One region of the Mycobacterium sp. NPDC050853 genome, then DNA from elsewhere that is predicted to be linked to it. Evidence: predicted binding sites of a transcription regulator. Region 1 holds the regulator's gene; the other holds the start of a gene.

Evidence for each region. Region 1 encodes LexA, which represses DNA repair genes until DNA is damaged. Its sites were predicted from a motif close to CGAACANNTGTTCG; they were not measured.
Region 2: the regulator LexA is predicted to act here: its motif matches at 2,279-2,292, upstream of AB0H22_RS02345 (error-prone DNA polymerase).

The regions. Positions count from the first base shown of each region.
Region 1 covers NZ_JBFAGW010000004.1:228,160-235,314, reverse strand. Annotated here, with positions in the region: gene AB0H22_RS15720 (acyl-CoA dehydrogenase family protein) at 1-1,076, shown strand, start outside; gene AB0H22_RS15715 (N-acetyltransferase family protein) at 1,083-1,631, shown strand; gene lexA (transcriptional repressor LexA) at 1,628-2,302, opposite strand; gene AB0H22_RS15705 (LysM peptidoglycan-binding domain-containing protein) at 2,532-3,020, shown strand; gene nrdR (transcriptional regulator NrdR) at 3,151-3,615, shown strand; gene AB0H22_RS15695 (PhzF family phenazine biosynthesis isomerase) at 3,642-4,325, opposite strand; gene AB0H22_RS15690 (alpha/beta hydrolase) at 4,412-5,485, opposite strand; gene AB0H22_RS15685 (PAC2 family protein) at 5,540-6,565, opposite strand; gene sthA (Si-specific NAD(P)(+) transhydrogenase) at 6,705-7,155, opposite strand, start outside.
Region 2 covers NZ_JBFAGW010000001.1:503,093-510,247, reverse strand. Annotated here, with positions in the region: gene AB0H22_RS02360 (nucleotidyltransferase domain-containing protein) at 1-312, opposite strand, end outside; gene AB0H22_RS02355 (TetR family transcriptional regulator) at 320-901, opposite strand; gene AB0H22_RS02350 (alcohol dehydrogenase catalytic domain-containing protein) at 1,178-2,203, shown strand; gene AB0H22_RS02345 (error-prone DNA polymerase) at 2,306-5,599, shown strand; gene AB0H22_RS02340 (tRNA (cytidine(34)-2'-O)-methyltransferase) at 5,596-6,057, opposite strand; gene AB0H22_RS02335 (hypothetical protein) at 6,065-6,451, opposite strand; gene AB0H22_RS02330 (helix-turn-helix domain-containing protein) at 6,721-7,155, shown strand, end outside.

The DNA.
Region 1 (7,155 bases):
TTGCTCGGCACGCCGAGCCCTACAGGGAGGAGTGGGAGGAGAACAAGATTGTCGACCGCTCCCTCTGGGTTGAGGCTGGCAAACAGGGCTTTCTGGGCACCGACATGCCCGAGGAGTACGGCGGCGGCGGCCTCATCGATTTCCGCTACAACGCCATCATCGGCGAAGAGGTCACCAAGGCCCGGCAGTCGGGTATCGGTTTCACTTTGCACAACGATGTCTCGGGCCCGTACTTCCGTGACCTGGCCAATGACGAGCAGAAGGCGCGCTGGTTCCCCGGATTCTGTTCCGGTGAGCTGATCTCGGCGATCGCCATGACCGAGCCGGGCACCGGTAGTGACCTGCAGGGCATCAAGACCCGGGCCGTCAAGGACGGCGATCATTACATTCTCAATGGCTCCAAGACCTTCATCACCAACGGCATCAATGCCGACCTGGTGATCGTGGTGGCGCAGACCGATCCCGAGAAGGGTGCATTGGGCTTCAGCCTCATCGTCGTGGAGCGCGGTATGGAGGGTTTCGAGCGCGGCCGCAAGCTCGACAAGATGGGCTTGGATGCGCAGGACACCGCCGAGCTGTCCTTCACCGATGTTCGGGTGCCCGCCGCCAACCTGCTGGGTGAAGAAGGCCAGGGCTTCGTGTACCTGATGCAGAACCTGCCGCAGGAGCGCATGTCGATCGCCGTCGTGGCCGCCGCTGCCATGGAAACCATGCTTGAGGCGACCATCCAGTACACGTCCGAGCGTAAGGCGTTCGGTAAGCCGATCAAGAGCTTCCAGAACAGCCGCTTCCTGCTGGCCGAGCTCGCCACCGATGCCACGATGATCCGGATCATGGTCGATGAGTTCATCACCCTGCTCAACAAGAAGGAACTGAGTGTCGAGCAGGCCGCGATGGCCAAGTGGTACAGCACCGAGAAGCAGGTTCACCTGATCGACCGCTGCCTTCAGCTGCACGGTGGCTACGGCTTCATGCGTGAATACCCGGTCGCCCGCGCCTTCATGGACTCACGCGTCCAGACCATCTACGGCGGAACCACCGAGATCATGAAGGAGATCATCGGGCGTTCGCTCTAGCGCCCAATGATCATTCGTGACGCGGCTGCGGACGACGCGGCCGCCTGTGCGGCGATCTATGCGCCGTATGTGACCGATACGGCCATCTCGTTCGAGGAGGTGCCGCCGTCGGATGTCGTTCTTGCCGAACGCATCCGGTCGGCGGCCCACCGGCACGCCTGGCTAGTGGCCGAGGATGGCGGCGAGATCCTTGGTTATGCCTATGCGGTGCCATGGAAATCGCGCACCGCCTACCAATGGGCGTGTGAAGTTAGCGTGTACGTGGACGGCACTCGGCACCAGCGGGGGACGGGGCGCCGGCTCTATTCCGCGCTACTCGATCGGCTCCGCGATCTGGGTTACCGCACGGTGCTGGCCGTAGTGGTGGTGCCCAACGCGGCAAGTGAAAAGCTGCACCGAGCAATGGGATTCGAGCAGGTTGGGCTCTACCGGAAGATCGGGCACAAGCTAGGCGCCTGGCACGATGTCGCGCATTTCCAGATGTTCCTGCCGTCTCCGGACGGCAGGAACACAGAGGATGGCTGTGCCCCCGGGGCGCCGCCGGGCGCAGCCTAGATCTTGCGGAGGACGGTGACGACCTTGCCGAGGATGGCGGCGTCATTACCGGGGATCGGCTCGAACAGTGGGTTGTGCGGCATCAGCCAGACTTGACCCGCTGTCCGCTTGAATGTCTTGACAGTCGCCTCACCGTCGATCATCGCGGCCACGATATCGCCGTTGTCGGCGACGTTCTGTTGGCGGACCACGACCCAGTCGCCATCGCATATCGCGGCGTCGATCATTGATTCGCCGACCACCTTGAGCAGGAACAGTGATCCCTCGCCGACCAGCTCGCGGGGGAGCGGGAACACGTCCTCCACGGCCTCCTCGGCCAGGATGGGCCCACCGGCGGCGATACGCCCCAGGACCGGCACGAATGTCGGCTCGGGCAGATCGCCGGAACCGGCCACGTCAGTGGTGGCCGATGTCCTCTGTAGATCGCCAATCCCTCGCACATCAACGGCACGTGGGCGATTGGGATCGCGTCGCAGGAAGCCCTTCTGTTCGAGCGTGCGTAGCTGATGGGCGACCGAAGAAGTGGATGTGAGGCCGACGGCGTCACCAATTTCGCGGATGCTCGGGGGGTAGCCCCGCTCATTCACCGATGCGCGGATGACCTCCAGAATGGTCCGCTGGCGCTCTGTCAGTGAACCGGTGGCGGATCCCTTGCTGGGTGTATCGCTCATGGGCCCGAATCTAGACCTGTCGACCTCTTTTATCAAACATGTGTTCGATGCGTGTCGCATTTTACGTCTCCGTGGCCGGCTGGCGTGGTGATTAGCGCTGGTCAGGAGCACTTGTCGGTGGTGGATGCTACAAATCGATCACATGTTCGGACATCGAACACATGATCGAGTACATTCGAACATAAGAGCGAACGGACCTCCCGATCGACAGGACAGGAAGGGCATACAGATGAGCACAAACGTTCTCACCACACGCCGTGAATACACGCCACGCGAGTGCGCCCCGCAGGCACGTGCGTACAGCGCGCAATACCCGCTGACGCAACGTCGTGCGCTGCCTGTGCGCACTGTCGCATACCGGAGGCCCGCCGGCCGGCCGGTTGCGTACCGAGGCACCGGGGTTCGAGTCTCGACCGCAGTGCATCATCGCCGACCGGTGAGCCTGAAGGCCACCGTCGTCGTTGCGGTGGGCGCTGCGGTGGCGACGATGTGGCTGCTGATGCTCGGACAGATCAGCGCCGCCGGAATCGGAGGATCCGGCCTGCCGGATCGTGTGGCGGTAGTCCAGGTCGCTCCAGGAGAGACCCTGGCTGACGTGGCCTCGCGTGTCGCACCGGATGCGCCGCGCGCGGCGGTGGTGTCCAAGATTCGTGAACTGAATGAACTCGATTCAGCGACAGTGCAAGCGGGTCAGACGTTGGTTTCCCCGGTCGGCTGATCGGCGCACGGACGTGACCTTCGAACGAGCCGGAGCACGGGTATCCTCGACACCGGTCTGGGCGCGCTGCACTGTGCGTCAGCCCATCCAGACCAACGACTTGGAGTCTAGAACCGGCGAAGGAGCAGTAATGCACTGTCCGTTCTGCCGTCATCCCGACTCACGCGTTGTCGATTCCCGCGAAGCGGATGAAGGTCAGGCGATCCGTCGACGGCGCTCATGCCCTGAGTGCGGCCGTCGTTTCACCACCGTCGAGACCGCTGTGCTGGCCGTCGTGAAGCGCAGCGGCGTCACCGAGCCGTTCAGTCGCGACAAGGTGATCAAGGGGGTGCGTCGGGCCTGCCAGGGGCGTGATGTCGATGACGACGCACTGAATCTCCTCGCCCAGAAGGTTGAGGATGCCGTCCGGGCTGCCGGATCCCCGGAAATTCCCAGCAATGAAGTAGGTCTGGCCATTCTCGGCCCGCTCCGCGATCTTGATGAGGTCGCCTACCTGCGCTTCGCTTCGGTATATCGCGGATTCAGCTCAGCCGAAGACTTCGAGCGCGAGATCGCCGCACTGCGGGCCCACCGGGACGCACCGACGGCATCCTGACCTTTTGGTCGTGCGCTCTGGCCGCTCTAGTCCAACGTCAACGATTGATCGGCGACGACGTGGCCGCCGATCGTCACCCAGCCCTCCGGGCTCCACTGCGTGAGAATCTGCGATCCCTTGCCCTGATTGATGATCAGGTCGCGGCTCAACAAGTCGGTCAACCGCGCTGCCACCGCCCCGGTCGCTTCGTCCTCGGCGAGACCCAGGTCGGAGGCGAACACACGTGATCGCACCAGGCTGGCGTTGCGGTCCTGCCAGGCCCATACGCAATGCAGCAATTCATCCGCGTAGTCGGCGGGATCGGCGGCTTCCACATCGGCGGGGGAGTCTGACTCGTGGAAGTCGGTCTCCGGGGCCCACTCGGACCGTGCCCGTATCCACGTGCGATCGTCGTAGTTCACCTGGAGGACCCCCGCGGGGACCTGCAGGGTATTGACCGGCGTCCCGCGTTCGCGCAGCCACCACGCCAATCCCACGGTCGGATGTCCGGCGAAGGGGAGTTCGGATGCCGGAGTGAAGATCCTCAGATGTGCGGTGTTGGATCCTTCAGCAGGAAGATCGACGAAAACTGTTTCGCTGAAACCAAGCCGGGTGGCGACCTCCTGGCGTTCCGTCGCGGCCACGTCGGCTGCGTTGACGATCCCCAGGGGATTGCCGAACTTGCCTGTCTCGTCGGTGAATACGCGAACAACCGCAACAGCAACGCTCATTCTTCGACTCTACGTCTCCCGAGCGCTCCGTACTCGGGTACCCGTGAACTGCGGAAACCTCTAACAGCGCTTGGTCTCTCGTGCGATTAGGTAGCGCTGCGTTCGTCGGTGCCCATGGCGTCGAGTACTGCCATGCGTGTGCGAGCGGCCCCGCTGATCGCATGTTCGGTGACGCCGGTGCGCAACATGCGGCGTAACTCGGCCTCGTCGTACTCGGCGGGTTCGGTGGAAGCGATGAACTGGCGAACGATGCGGATGAACCGCTCAGGGTCGTCATGGAACGGAAAATGTCCCGACCGGTCAAAGATCTCCAGGGTGGAGCCGGGCATCGCGGCGTGTGCGAAATGGCCATGGCTGACGGGAATGACCAAATCGTCGCTACCCCAAATCAGCTGCACGGGAACCGATTCAGTCAAATAACATCGGTCCAGCATGGTCACCACCTGGCCTCGCCAATCCACCACGGCACGCAGTGTTCGGGTGAATGCGGCCGAGGCCCGGGGTTCGGGGAGATCGGAGAGAACCCGCAGCACATCGGGGATATCGCGTGCCATTCCCGCGCGGCCCAGCGTCGCTCGCGCCAAGGCGCCCGTGAGCCGAACGATCGGCATGGCCAGCGGCAGTCTCAACAGCCCGAGCGCATCGCCGACGAAGGGCAATGATGCGCAACGCAATACGATGTTGACGTCCTTGGTGACCCCGCCGGGCGAGACCAGGATGAGCCGCTCGACGAGATGGGGGAACTGGTAGGTGAACTGCATCGCGACGCCGCCACCGAGCGAATGTCCGACTACCGTGACCTTCTCGATGTCCAGTACGGCCAGCAGGTCCCGCATGCCGTTGGCGTACGCCGCCACCGAATAGTCGGCGCGTGGCTTGTCCGACTGGCCGTGCCCCAGGAGGTCCGGAGCGATTACGGTGAAATGCTCGGCGAGCTGCGTGTGGACACTGTCCCAGGTTGCCGAGTTGTCGCCGATCCCGTGGATCAGCAACACCACAGGTCCCGATCCCGCGATCCTGAAGGCGCGACGGTAACCGTGGATTGTGCGGAACGCCAGCCGCGGCCGCAATGCCGCATCGACGGCAGGTTCCGCCTTGTCGCCAGTATCGGCGTGCCCGGCATCCGGCACCGGACGCAATAGGCGCGGTGGTGGATTCATGTGGAGTATTTTCACCCGTCGCCGCAAATTTGGCGCGGTGAGCGCATAACTCGGCTAGAGAATCGGTCCGTCCGCCGTCGGATTGGTCGGGTCTTCACCGAACTTGGCCTGCTCGGCGAGGAACTTCTCGAACTCTCCGGCCAATTCGTCGCCGCTGGGCAGTTCCTCGTCCCGCGCCAGCAGGGAGCGGTTCTCCTGTGCCGACACAAAGGCGTCGTATTGGCGTTCCAGCGCGTGGACCACCTGGGCTACCTCGTCGCTACCGTCCACCTGATCGTTGATCTGGTTGCGCACCTTGGCGGCCGCCTCGGTGAGCTCCTGCAGCGGCAGATCCAGATCGCCGGTCCTGGCCACTTCCTCCAGTAGGCGTTGCGAGGCCTCCGGGTAGTCGGTCTGCGCCAGGTAGTGCGGGACGTGGACGGCGAAGCCGACGACGTCATGGCCGTGCTGAGCGAGTCGGAATTCCAACAGATTGGAGGCGCTGCCCGGCACCGTCACCTCGTCGATCCAGCCGGGATGCTCCTCCAGCGTCTTGCGGTCGTTACCGTGCGCGGTCAGGGTGATGGGGCGAGTGTGCGGAACTGCCATCGGAATCGCGCCCAGCCCAATGGTTTTACGGACGCCGAGCTGCTCGGCCAGCAGCCGGATGGCGTTGACGAACCGTTCCCACTTCAGGTCTGGCTCCAGGCCCGCGAGCAGCAGGAACGGCGTGCCCTTGGTGTCCTTGAGCGCGTACAGATTGAGCTCGGGGGTGGCGTACTCGGTGAAGTGATCGCTCTTGAACGTCATCAGGGGTCGACGCGACCGGTAGTCGAGCAGATCGTCGATGGCGAACGACGCCACCAGCTCACTCTCAAGGGTGCTGCGCAGATGGGTGGCCGCCAGTCGGACAGCGTGGCCGGAGTCGGAGAAGCCCTGCAACGCGTGCACCAGCACCGGGCCGCGGCCGTCGGGGGACGATAGTTGTGGACCGGGAAACTCCAGCTCGTACATGCTGGATGAGCCGCTTGCGCGCAGACCGTCCGAACCCGTCTGATCGGGTCGATACGGTCGCTGCTCTCCGTCGTCAGTGCCTGACATCGCTTTCGCCTCCCTTCGCGTCCTTGTCCTACCAGTGTCCCTTACCGGCAGACAAACGGCGAATGTACCTGCGGGTGTCAACGGCCCAGACGGGATGCTAATTCCGGGAACAGGGAGTATTCGCCGAGCGCGAAATCCCTCAGATCTTGAACTGGTTGAGCGCGCGGATCTTGTTCATCACGTCGAGCGCGGCCACCTTGTATGCCTCGGAGAAGGTTGGGTAGTTGAACACAGCATCGACCAGGTACTCAACAGTGCCGCCGCAACCCATCACCGCCTGGCCGATGTGGACCAGGTCGGTCGCATCGGAGCCGAAGATGTGTACCCCGAGTAGTTTCAGATCCTCGGTGGACACCAACAGTTTGAGCATGCCGTAGGAATCTCCGGCGATCTGCCCGCGCGCCAGTTCGCGGTACCGCGAGATACCCACCTCGTAGGGGACCGAATTCTTGGTGAGTTCAACCTCGGTGGCGCCCACATAGGACACTTCGGGGATCGAGTAGATGCCGATGGGCTGCAGATCGGTCATGCCCTTCGACGGCTCGCCGAACGCGTGGTAGGCCGCCAGGCGGCCCTGGTCCATCGAGGTG
Region 2 (7,155 bases), on a different contig from region 1:
CAGTTGCTCCTCCACGACCGCCAGGTTGCGGTAGTGCACATCGACGTCGCGGTCGTCGATGCGGAGCCATGCGCCGCCGTTGAACACGCCGCCGCCCCAAGCGCCGAGCTCGGAGACCTCTCCCTCCCAGCCGATTCGGCGGAGTTCCTCGGGGTCGAAATCGCCGCGGTAGTAGACCGCCAGGTCCCAGTCGCTGTCCGGTCGCTGCGTGCCTTGCGCGCGGGAGCCACCCAGCGTCACCGCTTCGACATTGGACAGTGCGGCAAGACCGTCTGTAACGGATTCGAGAAACTCAGCGTCGGATGCGGCCATAGTGGGTTCAGCGCCGCGGATCGTCCTGCGTCGAGATGAGCGCTTCGACGGCCGCTATGAGTGTGGCGCGATGGCGGGCTAGGCGTTCAGGGGAGAAGGGTTCGGCTGCTGACTGTGCGCGTAGTGCCGATGAGGCACCAAGCCAGGCGGTGGTCAATCCGAGAGTGAGCGCCAGGATGTCGGCCGGTTCCAGATCGCCATCCGAAGGATAGGTGTCCGCGATGGCCTTGATTTTGGTCGCGTAGGCATTCGTCTCCGAGGGGCCGGCATCGAGACGTTCGAGCTGTGCCCAGGTCGCCAGGCGGAGATGCTGAGGGCTTTTCACCAGGTGGTCGAACAACGCACCTGCATACCCGGGCAAGTCTTCGGGGGTGAACGGAACCGCCTCGGACATCTGCTCGATGGAGTGTGCGACGACAATGTCGAAGAGTGTTTCCTTGTTGGTGAAGTAGACGTAGAGCAGCCGCTTGTTGGCTCCGGCCGCGGCACCTATCCGGTCGACGCGGGCCCCGGCGAGCCCGTACTCCGCAAACTCAGCATATGCGGCGTCGAGCAGGCGCTTCTTGGTGGCAGAAGCGTCAGGCGGCATATTCCTGAGCCTAAAGGTAACTATTCAGTTACTAATTCTTCGCCGCGAGGGTGGTTGTGTGCCATCTGGCAGTACTTAGTGAGTGCTAGCGCGTCGTTCATTTAACTTCGGAACCTCGTATCGCGAGAGGTAACTATCTAGTTATTGATTTGCGATACTGCCTGCACTAGTGTTCGGGCTATCTGGACAGTTAGCCAGTATTTGTTGGTTGCCGTGTGACGCAGCTCCGTTGGACGGCGTGGGCATTGTTGATGACGAGTTGAGGAGTCGATTTTTATGAAGGCAATCGTGATGACTGGAGCCAATCGGCCGTGGGAGGTTCAGGAGGTGCCCACCCCGACGGCGGAGCCGGGGCAGGTGCTGGTCAGGGTGCATGCCTCTGGCATGTGTTACACCGATGCGTGGGCCACGCAGGGCTTTGGCGGCGATATTTACCCCCAGACCCCCGGCCATGAAATTGTGGGTGAGGTCGTTGAGGTGGGCGCGGGTGTGCGCACCCGCGAGGTCGGTGACCGGGTGGGCGCCACTTGGGTGCAGTCGGCGTGTGGGCGGTGTGCCTATTGCCGCGAGAATCGTCCGTTGACCGGGCAGACCGCGGTGCGGTGTGTCAATCCGCGAACCTCGGGTTTTGCCGCCCAGGGTGGTCATGCCGAGTACATCGCGCTGTCCGCCGAGGGCACGGTGCTGCTGCCCGACGGGCTGTCTTATGAGCTGGCCGCACCGATCATGTGCGCCGGTTACACCACGTGGAGCAGCTTCCGGGACGTCGAGCCCCAGCCCCATGAGCGGGTGGCAGTGGTCGGTATCGGTGGTCTTGGCCATGTCGCGCTGCAGCTTTCCAAGGCCAGCGGGTTCGAGACGATCGCGATCACCCATTCCCCGGACAAGCGCGACCTTGCCTTGCAGCTGGGGGCTGATCATGTGGTGGCCAACGGGCAGGAGCTGCTCGACATCGGCGGGGCTGATGTGCTGATGGTGACCACGAATGCGTTCGCCACCGCCCAGGAGGCGATGGCCGGTCTGCGCCCGGACGGCAGGGTGGCTCTAAGCGGCCTGGACTTCAACCACCCGTTCAAAATCTCATCTGGGGCTGTGCCGTTTCACATGATGCGCCAGAAGGTCATCGGCTCTACACATGGCGGCCAGCAGCGGCTTGGCGAGATACTCGACTACGCCGCCAAGGGCAAGGTCACACCCATCATCGAGACCTACTCCCTGGATCAAGCCACCGAAGCATACGACCGGCTCGTTTCGGGGAAGGTCCGCTTCCGAGGCGTCTTCACCCCGTCCAAAACCGGCTGATCGGCCGTCCTTGGGCGGGCGCTACCGCACCCGTCCAAGGGCCCGGATCGCGAGATCCTCACCTGAATATTGTTGCGAACATATGTTCGATACACTGTGTGAATGGGCTGGTCGCATGGCCCGCCGACGTGGGCGGAGATGGAGCGGGTGCTCAACGGGCGCCCGAGTCCTCATGCGCCCCCGGGCGATGGTGGAGATGGCCCGGCCTGGAGCCGCAAGCGCCCGCCCTATGAGCCGGCCACTCGTGAGCGCCGGCGTTCGGGGATGCCCTATGCGGAACTGCATGCGCACTCGGCGTTCAGCTTCCTCGACGGTGCCAGCCTTCCCGAGGAGATGGCGCAAGAGGCGGCGCGCCTGGACCTGAAGGCGCTGGCGCTTACCGACCATGACGGTTTCTACGGTGTGGTCCGTTTTGCGGAAGCGGCGAAAGAACTTGGCCTGCCCACGGTGTTCGGTGCGGAACTATCCCTTGGTGGGCAGGGAAATACCGAGGACTCCACACATCTGCTGGTACTGGCCCGCGGGCAGGAAGGGTACCGGCGGCTCTCGCGGCAGATGGCCGCAGCGCATCTGTCAGGCGGCACGCCCAAGGACCGGAAAGGTAAGCCGCGCTACAACCTTGACGCATTGACCGAGGCGGCCGGAGGGCACTGGCACATCCTGACAGGTTGCCGCAAGGGGCACGTGCGGCGCGCGCTCGCCGATGGTGGCCCGGCCGCCGCGGAGAAGGCGCTTGCCGGTCTCGTGGACCGGTTCGGAGCAAGTCGGGTCAGCGTCGAGCTTGGCAGGCACGGGCACCCGGACGAGGACGAACGCAATGCTGTGCTCGCCGCGCTGGCGCCGAAGTTCGGTACGGGAATGATCGCCACTACCGCAGCACATTTCGCCACACCCGATAGCGGCCGGCTGGCCATGTCGATGGCGGCCGTACGGGCACGCAAGAGCCTCGATGATGCCGCGGGATGGCTGGACCCAGTGGGCGGAGCTCATCTGCGTTCTGGGGACGAGATGGCACGGCTGTTCTCACACTGCCCGCAGGTGGTGACCGCAGCGGCCGAGCTGGGGGAGGCGTGTGCCTTCGACCTGAAGCTCATTGCGCCCGAACTACCGCCGTTCGGCGTCCCGGCTGGGCATACCGAGGACAGCTGGTTGCGGCACCTTGCCCTGGAGGGTGCCGCACGCCGGTACGGCCCCAGGGTGGCAGCGGAGAAGGCATACGGTCAGATCGAACGGGAACTGGGAATCATTGCGCAGCTCAACTTCCCGGGGTATTTCCTGGTGGTGCACGACATCACGGAGTTCTGCCGCCGCAGCAAGATTCTGTGCCAGGGCCGCGGGTCGGCTGCCAATTCGGCGGTCTGTTACGCACTCGGTGTCACCAACGTCGATCCGGTGGCCAACGGTCTGCTCTTTGAGCGCTTCCTTTCCGCGGCAAGGGATGGGCCTCCGGATATCGATATCGATATCGAATCCGATCTGCGCGAGCAGGCCATCCAGTACGTATACAACAAGTACGGCCGGGAGTATGCCGCTCAGGTGGCCAATGTCATCACCTATCGTGGCCGGATGGCGGTGCGGGACATGGCCAAAGCTCTCGGATATTCGCAAGGGCAGCAGGATGCATGGAGCAAGCAGCTCGGGCATTGGGGTGGGCTGGCTGATGCCGCCGAGGCCGACGGTATTCCGTCGCAGGTGATTCACCTGGCCCAGCAGATCCGGAACTTCCCCCGACATATGGGTATCCACTCGGGCGGCATGGTGATCTGCGATAGGCCGCTGGCCGACGTGGTGCCCGTTGAATGGGCGCGCATGGAGAACCGCAGCGTGTTGCAGTGGGATAAAGATGACTGCGCCGCAGTGGGTTTGGTGAAGTTCGATCTGCTGGGTCTGGGCATGCTCTCGGCGCTGCACTACTGCATCGACCTGGTCCGCGATCATAAGGGCATCAAGGTCGACCTGGCCCAGATCGATCTATCGGAGCAGGCGGTGTACGAGATGTTGGCGCGCGCCGACTCGGTGGGGGTGTTTCAGGTGGAATCGCGCGCGCAGATGGCTACCCTGCCACGGCTGAAACCGCAGTGCTTCTACGACCTGGTGGTGGAGGTTGCGCTCATCCGGCCCGGCCCCATCCAGGGCGGCTCGGTGCACCCGTATATCAAGCGGCACAATGAGAGGCAACGTGGTCAGCCTCGCACGTGGAAGCATGACCATCCCTCTATGGCGGCCGCGTTGGATAAAACCCTAGGAGTTCCGCTGTTCCAGGAACAGCTGATGCAGCTGGCCGTTGACGTGGCCGGGTTCAGTCCCGCCGAATCCGATCAGCTGCGCCGCGCGATGGGCTCCAAACGCTCACCCGAGCGAATGGAGAGGCTGCGCGCCAGGTTCTATGAAGGCATGGCGCGCCTGCACGACATCACCGGCAGTGAGGCCGATCGGATCTATGAAAAGCTTTACGCCTTTGCTAATTTCGGATTTCCGGAAAGTCATGCGCAGAGCTTTGCCTCGCTGGTCTTCTACTCGTCGTGGTTCAAGCTGCACCATCCGGCCGCGTTCTGCGCGGCGCTGCTGCGCGCCCAGCCGATGGGCTTCTATTCTCCGCAGTCCCTGGTGGCCGATGCGCGCCGACACGGCGTTACCGTCCATGGTCCCGACGTCGGTGCGAGCCTGTCCTACGCGACTTTGGAGAACCGGGGACTCGAGGTGCGGATAGGCCTGGGCGCGGTTCGTCATATCGGCACTGATCTGGCGCAGGCCATCGTCGATGAACGGGATACGAACGGCCCCTTTGGTTCTCTGCTTGAACTGACCGGGCGCATCCAGCTGACCACGCCGCAGGTCGAGGCCCTGGCCACCGCCGGTGCGCTGGGTTGTTTTGGTATGTCGCGGCGGGAGGGTCTGTGGGTGGCAGGTGCTGCGGCGGCGCAGCGGCCAGACCGGTTGCCCGGGGTCGGGGTGTCCTCGCGCATCCCCGAACTTCCTGCGATGGGAGCGGTGACCCAGGCCGCAGCCGACGTGTGGGCCACGGGAGTCACTCCGGATGCGTACCCCACCCAGTTCCTGCGCCCGCGGCTCGACGAGATGGGGGTTGTTCCGGCCAGCGGATTATTCGATGTGCCTGACGGTGCGCGAGTGTTGGTGGCGGGGGCGGTCACTCACCGGCAGCGTCCGGCCACTGCGGCCGGGGTGACGTTCATCAATCTCGAGGACGAGACGGGCATGGTGAACGTGGTGTGCTCGGTGGGCTTGTGGGCGCGGTATCGCAAGCTGGCGGTGACCGCGCAGGCGCTGGTCATCCGCGGCCATGTGCAAAACGCCAGCGGCGCCATCACCGTGGTGGCCGATCAGCTGCGGCCGCTGGATCTGCGTATCCGGTCCACCTCGCGGGACTTCCGTTAGACGCTTCCGGTGAAACCGTGCTGGCGCCAGGCCTCGTACGCCGCGATCGCTGCCGCGTTGGACAAATTGAGCGACCTGCGGCCCGGCAGCAGCGGTATCCGCACCCGCTCGGTGACATGCGGGTCAGTGAGTATCTCGGGATCCAGGCCGGTCGGTTCGGGGCCGAACAGCAGCACATCGCCCGGCTGGTACGCGATATCGGTGTAGGCGACGTTCGCGTGCGCGGTGAAGGCGTACACCCGTTGTGGTCGCAGCGAATCCCAAGCTGCGGAAAGGCTCTCGTGCACTGTCACAGACGCCATGTCGTGATAGTCCAGACCGGCACGCCGCACTTTTGCTTCTGACAGGTCGAAGAGCGGCTGCACCAGATGGAGTTCGCACCCCGTGCCCGCCACCATCCGGATCGCATTCCCGGTATTCGGGGCAATCCGGGGCTCGTGGAAGAGGATTCTGAACATAATCGGCCTAGTTATAAGCGCATGCGGTAACGATATTCCCGTCAGTCAAGCCCTTGGCCTCTAGTGTTTCGAGCATTCCGGATAGTGCCCCATCGCCCTTCCCGGAGAAGAGTGCCCAAGTGTCGCCTTGGAGATGACTTTGGCTTAACGCCGTACCAGCGGCGCAGCTTCCCTTTCGTTTGGCGGTGGTATCGGCATTGACTACCTGAAACTGCCACGAATGTGCCCTTTCCTGGTACGAGCACAGCTGAAAATCAAGGGCAAGCACACAACTGAACCCGTTTGACGCCAGCCACGTACCAAGGTCGGCGTTGCTGGAGAACTTGGCTGGATCGGCATAACTCACTGGGGCGCAGCTTATTAACGCGGCCAGTACAACCAGGACAGCCTTCATGGTTCCCTCCTCAAGTCCAACCCAATTAGCGCACTGTACGCCGAGGAGAGAAGCGAAAGCTTCGGGGTCTTCGTTCAATCCACGTCGAAGATCGGCAGCGCGGTGGACTCAAGTGTTCAGCAGCGAGTGATATTCGATTCATGGAAAACGATGCGGAACACGGGTGACAGTATCCCTATTCCTAACGGCGCGATATGGCGCAGGATGGAACCATGCGCAGTCCGGCAAGCTACGAGCGTGGGGCGACAGGTGAAGCTGCCTGGCAGGCAGTGACTACATCTGCTGATGCCACGCTCTCCGGTATCGCGCACGGATATACCGAACTTCTCGAGTGTTCCTACCGGCCTGTCGAGCGCAGCGAGGTTGCCAGTGTCGAGCCGGTGCTCATCATCGAACTTGATGACCCGCTGCTCGTTGCCGATGTAGCGGATCATGCGTCCCCGCGGATGTGGCAATCATTTGGCGCGGGTGTGAGCCAGGGGCCGATCTCAACCTTGCATGCGGGTGCGCAGCACTGCGTTGAGGTGCGGCTGACGCCGCTCGGGTTGTATCGAATGTCTGGCTTGGCGATGAACGAAGTGAGCAATCGCGTGGTGAGTCTCGAAGATCTGTTCGGGCAGAACGGCCGATATTTGCCTGAACGCCTTGCTGCTGAATCTGATTGGGCGCACCGTTTCGACCTGCTCGATTCGATGTTCATGCGC